3 regions of the Janthinobacterium rivuli genome follow, and region 1 is predicted to be linked to each of the others. Evidence: predicted binding sites of a transcription regulator. Region 1 holds the regulator's gene; each other region holds the start of a gene.
The links. The regulator FNR, encoded in region 1, switches genes on or off when oxygen is low (the NO sensors DNR and NnrR bind a similar motif). The targets are predictions, from matches to a motif close to TTGATNNNNATCAA.
Positions count from the first base shown of each region.

Region 1 (5,190 bases):
GGCCAGCCTGCAACGCGGTTTCGGCGTCGCGCACGGGCGTCATGCCCTTGTTCAGCGCGTCTTCGACCATGCGCCGCAGCACGCCGCGCCCCTTCGCGTCGCGCCCCATCACGCGCATCAGCGGCGCCATGGAAAACACTTCCTCATCGGCAACTGTCACCGGCTCGGCCGTCTGCACTGGCGGGCGCTTGGGCAGGTGGCGCAGGATGACTTCCATCATCTCTTCCACCACGACGGGCTTGGCGATGAAATCGCTGATGCCGGCCGTCATGCAACGCTCGCGCTCGGACGCCAGCACGCCGGCCGTCATGGCGATCACGGGCAGGCCCAAGCGCAGTTCCGTGCGGATGATGTGGGTGGCGCTGAAACCGTCCATGACGGGCATCTGCATGTCCATCAGCACGATGTCGTAGCGCAGCGCTTCCGTGCGCAGCCGTTCCACGGCTTGCAAGCCGTCGCCCACCACGTCCAGGGTGGCGCCCATGTGTTCGAGGATGCCGCGCGCCACGGCCTGGTTCAAATGATTGTCTTCCACCAGCAGGAAATGCACGCCGGCCAGTTCCGTGCCCAGCGGCTGGTGCAGGATGCGCTGTTCGCCGCCGTCGTCCTTGGCAATCAGCGCCTGGTGCAGGGCGTCGAACAGGCTCGATCCCGTGATCGGCTTCATCAGCACGACGTCGGCCTCGGCCGCGCTGGAGATTTCCTCCAGGTGGTTGCGGGCGAAGGCGTTGACCATCACCACGATGGGCTGGCGCTGGCCGCTGGCCGCCTGGCGGATGGCCTTGGCCGTGGCCAGACCGTCCATGACGGGCATGTGCCAGTCGGCCAGCACCACGTCGTACGGTTGCTGCTGGGCCAGGCGTTCGCGGTACAGTTCGATGGCGGCAAAGCCGGAGTCCACTTCGTCGGCCAGCCAGCCCCACGCCTCGATCAGCTTGACGATCAGTTCGCGCGTGGTGCGGTTGTCGTCGGCCACCAGCAGGCGCAGCTGTCCCAGCGCCGGCGTGCGCCGCGTTTCCGCCGGCTGCGCCAGCATCTCGAAGGGCACGCTAAACCAGAAGCGGCTGCCCTTGCCTTCGCTGCTGGCGACGGCGATGTCGCCGCCCATCATGTGGATCAGCTGCTTGCTGATGGCCAGGCCCAGGCCCGTGCCGCCGAAGCGCCGCGTGATGCTCTGGTCGCCCTGCGAAAACGCGGCGAACAGCTGCTGTTGCTGCAGTTCCGTCATGCCGATGCCCGTGTCGCGCACTTCGAAGCGCAGCCAGGCGCGGCCGCTCTCTCTCTCGGCCAGGCTGACGGCCACCACCACTTCGCCGCTCTCGGTAAATTTGATGGCGTTGCCGGCCAGGTTGACGAGGATTTGCTGCAGGCGCTGGGCGTCGCCCACCAGGCGCCGCGGCACGTCGGGTTCGACGGCGATGGCCAGTTCCAGTTCCTTTTCGCCCGCATTCATCGTCATCGTCGTGGCCAGGGTATTCATGACTTCGTCGAGGTCGAATTCGACGGGCGACAATTCCATGCGGCGCGCCTCGATCTTCGAATAGTCGAGCACGTCGTTGAGGATGCCCAGCAGCGACTGGCCCGCCACTCTGACCATGGTCAGATACTTGCGCTGTTCCGTGTCGAGTCTGGTATTGCCCAGCAAATACACCATGCCCAGCACGGCATTGAGGGGCGTGCGGATTTCATGGCTCATGTTGGCCACGAAATCGCTCTTCGCGCGGTTGGCCGCCTCGGCCCGGTCGCGTTCCTGCTCCAGCTCCGCCGCGCGCGCTTCGAGTTCCTGCTGCAGGCGGTCGCGTTCGCTCATCAGGCCGTTGAACGCTTCCGTCAGTTCGCCGATCTCGTCGCGCTGCTGCACCGGCACGGGGGTGAAACGGCTGCCGCTGGTGCGCAGGGCCAGCAGGGTGTCGCGCAGGCGCACCAGCGGCGACAGCAGGCGCACGGTGACCCAGCCCAGAACAAAGGCGGCCAGCAGCGAGGCAAGGATGCTCCACAGCACCAGCCGGTACAGCACGCCATCGAATGGTTCGAAGGCATCGTCGACGGGCAGCGAGCTGGCCAGCAGCCAGTTCACCGATTTCAGGCGCTTGAAGCTGTTGACGGCCGTGATGCCGCGGCTGTTGGTGCTGACCATGCTGCCTTCGCCATCTTCCTTCAGCAGCTGGGTCGTCGTCAGATTGGCGTTCGGCTGGCGCGGCTGCAGCAAACGGCTGGTATCGGGGTGCAGCACGTAGCGCGGCACGGCGCCGCGCGTGAGGATGAAGTAATAGCCGCTCTTGCCGACCTTTTCCGAGCGCAAACGCCCCAGCAGATTGTCCTTGTACAGGCGCAGCACGCCGATCACCACGCCGGCCACCTGGCCATCGGCGGTGAGCACGGGCGCCACCATCTGCACGATGGGCATGCCGCTCGACTTGCCCAGCATCGGTTCGGTGATCATGGGCTGGCGCGTGCGCAGGACGGTCTGGAAATACTCGCGCTCGGCAACATTGATGCCGGCGCGCCCCGGCACTTCCGGCATGTCGGCCACGACGGCGCCTTGCGCGTCGAGCACCAGCACGTCGTCGAACAGCACCAGCATCGAGCGGCGCGAATAGTATTCGCGCAATTGGGCGGGCCGGGCGATCAGTTCCGGCGGCTGCTGCCGGGCCGTCAGGGTGACGATCTGCAGCAGCATGCCCAGCTTGTCGTCGAGCTCGGCAGCGGTGCGGCTGATCAGGGATGACTGCTGGCTCAGCAGTACTCGGGTGAAGTCGTCGCGCATGTGCTGCACCTGGATCATGGTGACCAGCGCGATCATGGCGATCGAGGTCAGGCTGGTGGCCAGCGCGACTTTTGCTTTGATGCCGAGAGGCTTCATGATTTCCTTTTCAGTACCGGACGGCACAGGCGGCAAGTAATGCTGTCAGGAATTTTCCTATCAATACCCCAGCTTGGCAAGCGGCGCCGCGCAAATTGCCCTCCCCGCATGGGCTTTTGACGATGTTGCCATATAATTAAAGTCGGAACGTCGTTTATTCAGCGAAATTGCCGTGAAATTGGCACACGGCAACCCTGTATGCAGTAAACTTGTTGTTGCATTTTCTAAAAGGTACCGACATGACTGAAGCGCTACTCACTCCAACCTTGCCTACAGTGAACGTGGAAGCGTTGCGTGCGCGATGCTCGACCTGCAGCATGCATCAATTGTGCCTGCCGATGGGCCTCGATATGGGCGACATGGACAGGCTGGACCAGATCATCGGCCGCCGCCGCAAGATCGTGCGCGGCGCCTCGCTGTTCCGCATCGGCGACTCGTTCCAGAACCTGTACGCGATCCGCCTGGGGCACTTCAAGACGTACCAGATCAATCCCGGTGGCGAAGAGCAGGTGACGGGCTTTCAGATGGCCGGCGAACTGCTGGGCATGGACGCCATCAGCGCCGACCGCCACCACTGTAATGCGGTGGCGCTGGAAGACAGCGAAGTGTGTGAAATCCCGTTTTCCAGCCTGGAACAATTGCTGGGCAATATGCCGACCCTGCTGCGCCATTTCCACCGCATGATGAGTCAGGAAATCACGCGCGAGCAAAGCGTCATGCTATTGCTGGGCAATATGCAGGCGACGCAGCGTTTTGCCGCCTTCATCGTCAACCTGGCGTCGCGCTATGAAGCGCGCGGCTATTCGAGCAGCAAATTCCAGCTGCGCATGTCGCGCGAGGAAATCGGCAACTACCTGGGCCTGACCATCGAAAGCGTCAGCCGCCTGCTGTCGAAGTTCAAGAAGGAAGGCTGGCTGCGCGTCTCGAACCGAGAAATTGAAATCTTGCAGCCGGCAAAATTGAAGGCCATCACGGCCGGTACCGACGTCTGCAAATAAGGCCTACAGCTCTTCATCGGCGTGCAGCGCGATGCTGCGTTGCAGCGGCCAGGTCCAGATGCCGGACAGGCGCCACTCGCGTTTGTCGTTTTCCACCAGCACTTGCCAGCGGCTGCGCTCGAGCATCGGCAGCGCCACCGAGAAATTGCCGGCCGCATCGGGCCGCACCAGCAGCTTGATGTCCTTTTCCGGCAGGGTCGCATGCGCCAGGTGCAGCTGCAGCGGACCCTGGTAAGCTTTGCCGAAGCTGTGCACGGAACCACTGAGGCGCGCTGACGCCACGTCGTAGGACAAGCTGGTAGCCATCGCCAGGTCGCTGGCGATCGTGTCGCGCTTCAAATCCTGGTTGATCGCCTTGCCCTGCTTGTAATAGTCGCCCACCACCAGCGCATCGGGCTGCGTAAACGCGATATAGCCCATGAAGCTGCCGACGACCACGGACAGGCCGGGACCGATCATCAGCAGCCATGGCCAGCGATGCTTGTACCACGGTGCAACGGGAGGCTGCAGTTTCAGACTGTCGGACATGGTATTTCTCCTGTGTAAACGGCCAGTCCCCATGCGGGAACCGGCCTTCCTGCTTTAACGCGGCACGATGAATACCGCGCTTTCGCGCACATGCAGCGAGGGGTTGTCCAGCGATTGCAATTCGATCGCAATCTTGTTCGAACCCTTCTCGCCGACGCCGTGCGGCACGCGCAGGCGGATCGGCCAGCCCAGCGTTTCCGTCGGCTGCAAGGTCACTTCTTCACGCGTCAGCAAGGTCAGGCCCGGCAAGCCGGAAGCGCTGATCTTGAAATGCTGGCTTTGCTCGGACGTGTTCATGATCTGCAGGCGGTAGACGTTTTCGATCATGCCGTCTTCCACTTCGCGTCCCATCGAACCGCGGTCGCGGATCACGTCCATTTTCAGGGGCGTGCGCAGGGCCAGCGAGGTACATACGGCGATGATGATCAGGGCCAGGATGGAAGTGTAGATCAGGACGCGTGGGCGCATGGCGCGCTGGCGTATCTGCTTCGAATTGAAGTTGTTTTCCATCGCATGGTCGGTGCTGTAGCGTATCAGGCCACGCGGCCGCTCGACCTTGTCCATCACGCTGTTGCAGGCATCGACGCAGGCGGCGCAGCCGATGCATTCATACTGCAGGCCGTTGCGGATATCGATGCCGGTCGGACACACCTGCACGCACAGGGTGCAATCGATGCAGTCGCCCAGCTTGTCGTTGTTGCCAGCCTTCTTGCTCATGGCGCCGCGTGGTTCGCCGCGCTTGGCATCGTAGGTGATGATCAAGGTGTCCTGGTCGAACATGGCGCTCTGAAAGCGCGCGTA
Region 1 covers NZ_CP121464.1:289,580-294,769, reverse strand. Annotated here, with positions in the region: gene P9875_RS01235 (response regulator) at 1-2,863, opposite strand, end outside; gene fnr (fumarate/nitrate reduction transcriptional regulator Fnr) at 3,103-3,861, shown strand; gene P9875_RS01225 (FixH family protein) at 3,865-4,389, opposite strand; gene ccoG (cytochrome c oxidase accessory protein CcoG) at 4,444-5,190, opposite strand, start outside.

Region 2 (5,190 bases), 1.3 Mb from region 1:
TGGATACAGCGGCGCGTGGCGCCCGCCATGCTGGGCCGGGCGATGGCGCTGTTCATGGGCATCTTCCTGGGCCTGGCGCCGCTGTCGGCGGCCGCCACGGGCGCGCTGCTGCGCCACGTCACCGTGGGCGAACTGTTCTGCGGCGGCGGCGCCCTGCTGCTGGCCGCCGCCGTGGCCGCCGCCCTGCTGACCGGTATTCCCCGCATCGGGGAAGCCGATTGCGTCATTCAACCTTGAGAAAGTTTCACTATGGATAAAACACAGCAAGCAGCCCTGAAAGCTGCTTACCGGCAACAGCCGCCGCCGCTGGGCATCATCGCCCTGCGCCACTTGCCCAGCGGGCGCACCTTGCTTGAAAGCAGCCGCAACGCGCCCGGCATGCTGAACCGGCACCGCTTCGAACTGAACCTGGGCAAGCACCGCAATGCGGCGCTGCAGGCGGACTGGCGGCGCGACGGCGCGGCGGCCTTTTCCTGCACGGTCATCGATACGCTCAAGCTTCCCGACGATCCCGCCTTCGATGCGGACGCCGAACTGGGCGCCCTGCTGGATCTGCACCGCGCGCACTGGCTGGAACAGGGTCAGCCACTGTATTGAACTGCGGTGCATTACACTTGCGTACTCAAGCACTTCGCAGTAAATACAAAGGATGGCATGAACGATCACACTCCCCTCTCGCCGGACGGCGATGGCGCGCTGGACTTTTGCCTGCGCCTGGCGCGCGCCCAGGCGCTCATCGTGCGCCGCTTCGACAGCACCCTGGGCAATTTGCATGGCCTGAGCTTCAGCGACTATCAATTGCTGTACCAGCTGCAGCGCGCCCCCGGTGCGCGCCTGCGCCGCATCGACCTGGCCGAGCGCCTGGCGTTGACGGCCTCTGGCGTCACACGCTCCCTGATGCCGCTGGAAAAGATTGGCCTGGTGGCGCGCCAGGCCGATGCGCGCGACGCGCGCGTCGGCTATGCCGTGCTGACGGCCGCCGGCCTGACATTGCTGGAACATGCCAGCGCCACGGCGCAGGCGGTGGGACGCGAATTGCTGCAGGACGCGCCGGCGGAACAACTGGCGGCGCTGTCGGCCATCCTCGGCAAGCTGGCCGGCTGACGCTGCCAGCCGGCCAGCCGCTTAGACGAGCGCCAGCTTGCGCAGGCGCCGCGTCGACTGCCACTGTTCCACGCCCGCTTCGGCGCGAATGGCGGCGCAGCCCGCCAGCACCCGGTCGATGGCCGCCTCGTCGAGTCCCGCGTTCAGGGTCAGGCGCACGAGGGCGCGGTTCTTCGCCGTTGCCGGAGCGCAAAACATGGCGCCGAAAATACCTTGCCGTTCCAGCGCCTGGCGCAGGGCCAGGGTGGCCGGTTCGCCGCCCGCCTCCAGCGCCACGATCTGCTCCGTGCCATCGCTGACGTTGTAGCCCAGTTCGCGCAAGCCTTCGCGCACCTGCAGCGTATGGCGCCGCAAGGTGGCGCGCCTCCCATCGGCGGCCATGATGAAATCGAGCGCCGCGCCCAGCCACGCCAGCTCATGCGCCAGCAGGCAGGAACTGAAGATGGCAGGCCGTGATTCGGACAAAAAATAGCCCTTGAAGCGGCTGGAACAGCTGATGAAGCCGGCCCGGCCCGCGAAGGCCTTGGCCAGCGACGCCGTGCGGAAATGCACGCGGTGGCCCAGGCCCCACGCTTCCACCAGGCCCGCGCCCTGCGGACCATGCGTGCCCAGCGAGTGCGACTCGTCAACCACCACCACGCAGTCGCTGCGCTCGGCGATTTCGAGCAATTCCAGCAGCGGCGCCAGACTGCCGTTGGTGCTGTACAGGGCGTCGACGACGATCACGCCGCGGCCATGCTTTTCCACTTGCCGCCGCAGATGGGTCATGTCGTTGTGCAAGAAAGGCACGGCCTGGGCCTGCGCCGACAGCACGCCTTCCCACAGCGAGGCGTGGGCCTGCATGTCGAGATAAACGGGAATGCCGGGGCTGGCGATACACTGGATCAAGCCCACGTTGGCCGCCATGCCGGACTGTGCCAGGATACCGTCCTCGCAGCCCATGAAACGGGCCAGCCGGCTTTCCAGCCGGTGCTGTTCGCTGCCTTCCTGCAAGTACACGGCCGACATCAGCATGCCGCCCGCATGCGCCTGCAAGGATGCCACCTGGGCCGCCACCAGCGCCGGCTCCGCGGCGATGGACAGGTAGTCGTTGCCGGCCAGGAAAATGGCATGGGCCGGTGTCGGTTGCCAGGCGTGGGGATGCTGGCCGCCCAGCAATTTTTCGATGCGCGTGATGTGATGCGCATCCATGCGCCGCACGATGTAGTCTGGCAGGCAGTGTTCGGCACGGGCGAACGATGGGATGGGCAAGCTGGTAGCGATGGTCATGAGTTTTCTCCTAGGGAAATGTTTGCTGCGGATTAAAGCCTTGACCGTCTAGCCGACCCATCCATTGACGTATATCAATGTCCGGCGAGATAACCGTTCAACCAGGAAAATTTACGCGATGATAATGTTCTGAAGAGAATCAAGGCAGAGTCATGACGCAGCAATTGCAAGCACGATGGACATACTGGCGCAGGCGCCTGCTCCATTCGCTGCTGCATGAGCGCATGCCGCATGAAAACCTGGCCGGCAGGGTCGCCATGCTGGCCGCCGTGGGCACGGTGGCGATGCCGCTGTACTATTTGCTGTGGCATTACTTTTTTCCGCAAGCCTATGAAAACCTGACCTTGCGCCTGACGGGCGTGGGCATCTGCGTGGCCGGCCTGTTTGCCCGCCGCTTCTCGGCCCGCTGGCTGTCGCGCTACCTGCTGTTCGCGCTCAGCTACATCCTGCCCTTCTTCTTTACCTTCATGTTTGTGATGAACCATGCTTCGTCCATCTGGAGCGAATCGCTGCTGATCGGCCTGGTCGTGCTGTTTCATTTCGAAACGAAACTGGCTTGCCGCGCCTACCTGATCGGCACCTGCGCCGCCTGCCTCGCCGTCATCCTGCAAGGGGAAGGCGGCTTCCTGCTGCAGCGTGAAGTGCTGCAGCAACTGCCCGTGCACTGGTTCACCATTGCCGCGCTGTCCGTGGTGAAAGTGGGCAGCAAGGTGCTGGAACGGGAACGGCTGGCAGGCCTGGCGGCCGGACTCGGTTCCGTGGCGCACGAGCTGCGCACGCCGCTGACCAGCGTGGAAGCCAATGTGCGGGGCATGCGCCGGCTGCTGCCGCAGCTGGCCGGCCTGGTGGACGACATGCCCCCGCTGCAGGAAGCCCTGACGCGCATCCAGTTCGAAGTGCGCCACATGCAGCACATGATCGATTTGTTCCTGATGAGCGCCAGTGCCGTGAACCGCAACCTCCAGCCCAGCCAGGCACTATCGATGCTGGCCATGGTCAGCTCCGTGCTCAAGCGCTACCCATTTACCGGCAACAGCCAGCGCGGCAGCGTCAAGGTGGACGTGCGCGCCGACTTCCAGTTCGCGGGCCAGGACGAACTGTGCGTGGTGATCCTGCTGAACCTGCTGAGAAACGCGCTGAAAGCCATCCAGCGGGCCGGCAAGGGAAGAGTGCGCATCGTCATCGACGGCGCCCGTCCCGTGCCCAGGCTGCTGTTCATCGACACGGGCTGCGGCATCGCGAAGAACCGCCTGCCGCTGATCTTCGAGCGTTTTTACTCCTATCCCGTACATAACGGCAGCGGCATCGGCCTGGCCCTGTGCCAGCAGATCGTCACGGCCTGGCAGGCGCGCATCCGCTGCGTGTCGCGCGAGCACGCGTATGCGATTTTCATCCTGGAGTTTCCCCAGCCCATGCCGGCCCGCTTCCAATCCTCTTTCCCCGCAAGGTGACGCATGCAACTGCCCGTCTACACCCATCCGACCCTGACCGTCCTGATCGACGACAGCGATTCCTTCCTGAAAAGCCTGGCGTTCCAGCTCGATCCCGGCCTGGCGCGCAAGACCTTCCACGACACCAGCAGCGCCCTGCACTGGTTGCGCCAGAGCACGCAACCGGGCGAAACGCCGCTGCACGTCAATTTCGACACGCAAAACCTGCCGCCCGACCAGTGCAACGTGGCGCTCGACATCGAGCGCATCTGGCGCATCAGCGGCCAGGCACAGCGCTTTGCCGTACCCTCCGTGCTGGTGGTCGATTATTCGATGCCGCAGATGAATGGCCTGGAATTTTGCCAGGCCGTGCGTGACTTGCCGTGCAAGAAGATTTTATTTACGGGCGCGGCCGATGAAAAGGTGGCCGTGACGGCCTTCAACCGGGGCTTGATCGACCGCTACATCAAAAAGAGCGACGACGATGCGCTCGACATCCTGGAACAGGAAATAGTTGCCCTGCAACGCGAATTCTTCCTGCAGCAATCGGACACCGTGCGCGACCTGCTGATGCTGCACGACTACAGTTTCCTGCAAGACGAAGCGCTGGCCGCCGTCGTGCACGAGCTGTGCCGGCGCCATGGTTTTGTCGAATACTATATTTTCCCCAATCCCAGCGGCATCCTGTTCTTCACGCGCGACGGCCAGGCCAGGCTGATGATCATCGAGACGGAACGCAGCCTGCACACGCAGTACGAAATGGCGCGCGACAGCGATGCGCCCGAGTCACTGCTGCTGGCCCTGCTGGAAATGCGCGTGATCCCCTATTTTTCGGACGCCGACAGCGACGGCATGTATGCGGCGCACATCGGCGAAAACTGGTTCCGCTACTGCGCCGCGCCCACCATCTGCCAGGGCCGCGTGACGTATTTCTGGGCCCTGTTCGACGTGCCGGCACACCAGCTGGGTCAACCGGTCATGTCCTATGCGCAATTTTTACGCGCGCAGGCGGACGACAGCGTTCGGGTTTAGCCTTCGCGCAAGGTTTGCAGCGGCGGATGTTTTAAAACATTGCGCAAGCCCAGCCAGCCGCCGGCAATCGCGCACAGGGCGCCGGCCAAGAGGCCGAAGGCCCACACGCCGGGCGCGAAACTCCAGGCGAACTTGAACTGGTATGTCGCCAGGGCCCAGCCCATGGCGGCCGCGCCCGATGCCGCCAGCAAGCCGGCCAGCGCGCCGACAAGTGAAAACTCGATCAGCTGCGCCTGCGCCAGCTGGCGCCGCGTGGCGCCCAGCGCGCGCAGCAGTCCCGCTTCGCGCGTGCGCTCGTCCTGCGAGCCCATCAGCGCCGCATACAGCACCAGCAAGCCCGAGGCCAAAGTGAAGG
Region 2 covers NZ_CP121464.1:5,307,349-5,312,538, forward strand. Annotated here, with positions in the region: gene P9875_RS24075 (MFS transporter) at 1-237, shown strand, start outside; gene P9875_RS24080 (GIY-YIG nuclease family protein) at 250-597, shown strand; gene P9875_RS24085 (MarR family winged helix-turn-helix transcriptional regulator) at 655-1,104, shown strand; gene cqsA (alpha-hydroxyketone-type quorum-sensing autoinducer synthase) at 1,126-2,373, opposite strand; gene P9875_RS24095 (sensor histidine kinase) at 2,526-3,824, shown strand; gene P9875_RS24100 (response regulator) at 3,828-4,835, shown strand; gene P9875_RS24105 (ABC transporter permease) at 4,832-5,190, opposite strand, start outside.
Region 2: cqsA (alpha-hydroxyketone-type quorum-sensing autoinducer synthase) is a predicted target of FNR. The motif match lies at 2,438-2,451, and genes of this name have one in related genera.

Region 3 (5,190 bases), 2.5 Mb from region 1:
CCAGGAAGAAGGCCATCAAGCCCTCGATGGCCAGCGGCGCGCCGAAAATGTCGCCCACATAATGGCTGTAATAGCTCCAGTTCATGCCGAACTGAAATTCCATGACGATGCCCGTCGCCACGCCCATGGCGAAGTTGATGCCGAACAAGACGCCCCAGAACTTGGTCATGTCACGCCAGATGGGGCGGTTCGTCATCACGTAAACCGTCTCCATGATGGCGAGGATCACTGACAGGCCTATCGTCAGCGGAACAAATATAAAGTGGTACAGAGCTGTCAGCGCGAACTGCAGTCTGGATAAAGCGACAATATCGAAGTCCATATGATTTCCTTGGTGTTTCCCTACTGTGTGTAAATTTGCTACCGTTCAAATACTGACCGCTTGCCCGTCAGTCCCCCCGCAAGCCCGCCATGGCTGCCTCAAAGGCTGGCGTGCCACGGCGCGCATCGCCCACGATGCGGCCATCGCGCAGGCTGACCAGCCGGTCCGCCTGCGCCGCTTCGCGCCGCAAGTGGGTGGCGATCAGCAAAGTACGTCCTTCGCTGCGCGCCCCCAAGCGCTGCAAGACATCGATCGCCGTCTGCGCATTAAGCGCTTCCGTCGCTTCGTCCAGCAGCCACAAGGTCGATTCGTGCAGGAACAGCCGCGCCAGCGCCAATCGCCGCGCCTGGCCGCCTGACAAGCCCAGGCCGCCCTCGCCCAGCTTGGTGTCCAGGCCGTCCGCGAAGGACCGCACCTCGTCGTCCAGACCGGCTGCCTGCAGCGCCGCCCACAGCTGCGCATCGCTGGCGCACGGGTCGGCCAGGCGCAGGTTGTCGCGCAAGCTGTCCTGGAACAATTCCGTCTTCTGCGTGAACAGGCAGGCGCGTCCCGCGTGGACACTGCCCGACAGCGGCGCCAGCTCGCGCGCGGCCAGGGCCAGCAAGGTGGACTTGCCCGCGCCGCTGGGGCCGATCAAGGCCACGCGCTCGCCATCGGCGATGTGCAGCGATACGTCGTGCAAGATGGCAACGTGGCTGCCCGCATGCGCGGCGCTCACGTGTTCCAGGCGCAAGCCCGGCGCGGCATCGACGGGCGGCGTCACCACGTCGTCTCCTTCCAGGCGCGGCGCCAGGCGGCGTATGGCCAGCAGCATGCGGCCCGCTTCCAGCGCGCCGCGGCGCAGTCCCGCGAACGGTTCCACGGCCGTCAGGGCGATCAACAGGGCCAGGGCCGCCAGCGGCACACTCATCGTTTGCTGCTGCACCAGCGCGGCCACGGCCAGCAACACGCCAGCCAGGGTCGCGCTGCCCGCCACGCCATACGCGGCGCCGGCGGCAGTTTCCAGGCGCAACAGGGCGAAATCGGCTTGCGCCAGCGACCGGTCGATCTGCCCCAGCGCCGCGCACTGGGCGTCGATGCGGCCCGCCATCACGAGATCCGTCTGGCCCGCCATCAGGTCGATGGTGCCGGAGCGCAATTTTTCGATGGCGCGTGTACGCACGATGGCGGGACGGCGGGCGCGTTGCGCCACCATCCAGCTGATGCCGCCGCCGGCGGCCAGCAGCCACACGGCCAGGCCCAGGCCCAGCTGCCACTGCATCACGCCCAGCGCCACGCCGGCCAGCAAGGCTACGCACAAGGCCGTGAAAGCAGGCACCAGCAGGCGCAAATACAGCGATTCGAGCGCGTCGATATCGGCCGTCAGGCGGAACAGCAGCTTGGCGGGCTGGCGCAGCAAGCGGCTGGCCGCTTCCGGGCGCGACCAGCCACGGAACAGCCGCACGCGGATGCTGGCCAGCGCGGCGAACGTGGCGTCGTGCGTGACGAGCCGTTCCGCATAGCGCGAACCCGTGCGGCCGATGGCCAGCAGGCGGATACCGGCCGATGGACCGAAGACGTCGAACAGGATCGCCGTCGACGCGTGCAGGCCGGCAATCGAGGTGGCCGTGATAAACCAGCCGGACAAGCCCAATAAGGCCATGCCGGACACCGCCGTCAGGGCCGCCAGCAAGGCGCCGCCGATCAGCTTGCCGGGCTGGGCCAGCAGCAATTGCCGCAGCACGGGATTGAGCATCATTGAATTTTTCATGCCTGCCGCTCCTGCGCCGATACCCGGGCATCGACCTGCACCGTGCGCTGCAGGCGGCCAGCCAGCACGGGGTCGTGCGTGGCGACGATCATCGTCTTGCCTTGCGCCAGTGCCAGCAAGGCGTCCGTGACGCGCGCCGCCGTTTCGCTGTCCAGGTGCGCCGTCGGTTCATCGACCAGCAGCAAGTCGGCATGCGGATGCAGGGCCACGCGGGCCAGCGCCAGACGCACGGCTTCGCCGCCGGACAAGCCCTGGCCGCCATCGCTGAGCATGACGGCCGGCTGCGCCTGCGCCACGGCAGCCAGGTCGGCCAGGTGCAGCGCCTGCGTCACTTGCGCGGCGCTGGCGCCCGTGCGGCCCAGGGTCACATTCTGGCTGACGGAGGCGGCAAACACGTGCGGGCGCTGGCCCATCCAGGCCATGCGCTGGCGCAAGGTATTGACGGTACTGTCGGTCAGGCGCACGCCGCCGATGCGGATGTCTCCGCCGCTGGCGGGCAGCAAGCCGGCCAGCAGCGACAGCAAGGTGGTCTTGCCGGCGCCGCTGGCGCCCAGCAGGGCCACGTGCTCGCCAGCGCGCACGCTCAAGTCAAAGTGGTCGAATACGGGCGCTTCGCCAGGGTGGGCAAAACGCAGTTGATGGATGTCGATAGCGGGCGGCGGCGCCACGGCCATGGCGGCAGCGGAGACGGCAGCCACTTCCACGCCAGCCCCAGGCAGCGGCACGCCGTCGGCCGCCAGGTCGTGCAGGCCGGCCAGGCCCGCTTCGCCGGCCGCCTTGTCGTGCCAGACGGCGGCCAGTTCGCGCAAGGGTTCGAAAAACGCGGGCGCCAGCAACAGGATGAACAGGCCCTGCCCCAAGGTCAGCTCGCGGCCCCAGGTGCCGAAATTGATGCTGCCCAAGAGGGAGAAACCGATGAAGGCCGCCACCATGGCGACACCGAGCGCGGAAAACAGTTCCAGCACGGCCGACGACAAAAAGGCGATGCGCAGCACCACCATCGTGCGCCGGCGCACGGATTGCGACGAGGCGTCGAGCCGTTCGGCCGTGGCATCGACGGCGTCGAGCGCGCGCAGGGTGGCCAGGCCGCGCAGGCGGTCCAATAGAAAGGCGTTCATGCTGCCCATTTCCACCATTTGTGCGCGGCTGGCCGCTTGCGCGCCCATGCCGACCAGGGCCATGAAGACGGGAATCAACGGCGCGGCGATGAGCAGGATCAAGGCGGCGATCCACGACAGCGGCGTCACCACGGCGAGGATCACGACCGGCACCAGCATGACTTTCCAGCGCGCGGGCTTGTAGCGCACCAGGTAGGGCACGATGGCTTCGGCCTGTTCGGCGATGACGCTGGCCGCCTGGCCCGACTGCGCACGCTGGCGGTCCAGCGGCGAACGGCGCGCCAGCGCTTGCGCCACTTGTGCGCGCAAGGTGGACAGGTGCACGCGCGCCGCCGCATACATGCGCCGCGCGCCCCACGCTTCGCAGCCGGCCCGCAGCACGCCCAGCAGCAGCACGCCAGCGGCAGGCAGCAAGGCAGCGCGCCACGCTGCACCGTCCAGCATGGCTTGCACGGCCCAGGCCAGCAAGGCCGCTTGGGGCAGCCACAGCAAGGCGGCGCCGCCCTGCGCCAGGCTGGCGGCACGGGGAAGAATAAAGCGGGGCAAGGACAGTGGCGTAGTCGGCATCTCTATACTTTTTGAGTTTTCAGAATTTTCTGTAAATTCGATATTTTGTATAATACTGCGAAACATGACATATATCAATTGACCCTGCGGGTGTGGCGTGAAAAAATTCAGATAATTATGAAAACTCAACATATCCAAATGACGCCGCTGATCCTGACCTTCGTCAGCCATTTCGGCGAGATGGGCAGCCGCTGGGGCTTTAACCGCACAGTGGGGCAAGTGTACGCCTTGTTGTTTGTCGCGGAGCATCCTTTACACGCGGATGAAATCGCGGAACACCTGAGTTTTTCGCGCTCGAACGTGAGCATCGGCCTGAAGGAATTGCAGGGCTGGGGCTTGATCCGCCAGTCGCGCATCCCCGGCGACCGGCGCGAGTATTTTTCCTCGCTGGGCGATGTGTGGCAAATCTTCCGCGTGGTGGCCGCCGAACGCCGCCGCCGCGAAGTGGCGCCCACCTTGACGGTGCTGCGCGAATCGCTGCTGGCGCCGGCCACGGAACCCGTCGACCAGTATGCGCAGGAGCGCATGCGCGAAATGTATGAATTGGTCGACTTGGCCAACACCTGGTTCGACGACTTGCAGCGCCTGTCGCCCGAATCGATGGCGCAGCTGATGAAAATGGGCGCCAAGGTGCAAAAACTGCTCAACGCCAAGGATCGCCTGTTTGGCAAGAGCCCCGACGACGGCGATAAATAAGCGCGGCGTTTACAGCGCGCATACGCGCCGCGCCTGACTCTTTACACTGTCTTTATGCCCCTCTCGCTATGCTGGCTGGCACCACCCTTGCGAAGGAGTCCTCATGCATGAATCCCCGTTCCAGCCACGCGCGCGCAATGTGCTGCGCCAGCATTTGCCCGTGCGCGAACGGCTGCGCCTGGCGCGCGTGACCAGCAAGAAAGTGCTATCGCTGTGCTCGGCCCTGCTGTGCGCGGCGCCGCTGCTGTATTTGCTGAGCGTGGTGCTGTGCGCGCAGCCCTGAAGCGGTGCGCGGAAACTGAATGAGGGAAAAAGATGCGGTGCGGTGAGTTGAGGCAGCTTGCCGCCGCATGATTGTGGCCAGTATGAAACTGGTCCGCCCAGAGGGAATCGAACCCCCATTCACGGTTTAGAAGACCGTTGTCCTATCCGTTGAACGATGGGCGGAGAGGTGCAGTATTTTAGTCCATGCGCGCCAGCAATGAAATGCTGGCGCGGAATAGAAAACGGGCTGTCATTTCTGACAGCCCGCTTATGACTTTGGTCGGAGTACAAGGATTCGAACCTTGGACCCCCTGGTCCCAAACCAGGTGCGCTACCGGGCTGCGCCACACTCCGAAGACAAGATAATAACGCCCCCACCCAATTTCGTCAATTGCCATAGACGAATTAGATGGAAATAACTATCGACGCCTGCCTTTACACAGCCACTTTATCGGCGATGCGGCGCGCCATGC
Region 3 covers NZ_CP121464.1:2,792,769-2,797,958, reverse strand. Annotated here, with positions in the region: gene P9875_RS12875 (cytochrome ubiquinol oxidase subunit I) at 1-322, opposite strand, end outside; gene P9875_RS12870 (amino acid ABC transporter ATP-binding/permease protein) at 390-2,072, opposite strand; gene cydD (thiol reductant ABC exporter subunit CydD) at 2,069-3,757, opposite strand; gene P9875_RS12860 (GbsR/MarR family transcriptional regulator) at 3,896-4,453, shown strand; gene P9875_RS12855 (hypothetical protein) at 4,557-4,736, shown strand; tRNA gene P9875_RS12850 (tRNA-Arg) at 4,826-4,900, opposite strand; tRNA gene P9875_RS12845 (tRNA-Pro) at 4,995-5,071, opposite strand; gene glmM (phosphoglucosamine mutase) at 5,153-5,190, opposite strand, start outside.
Region 3: cydD (thiol reductant ABC exporter subunit CydD) is a predicted target of FNR. The motif match lies at 3,822-3,835, and genes of this name have one in related genera.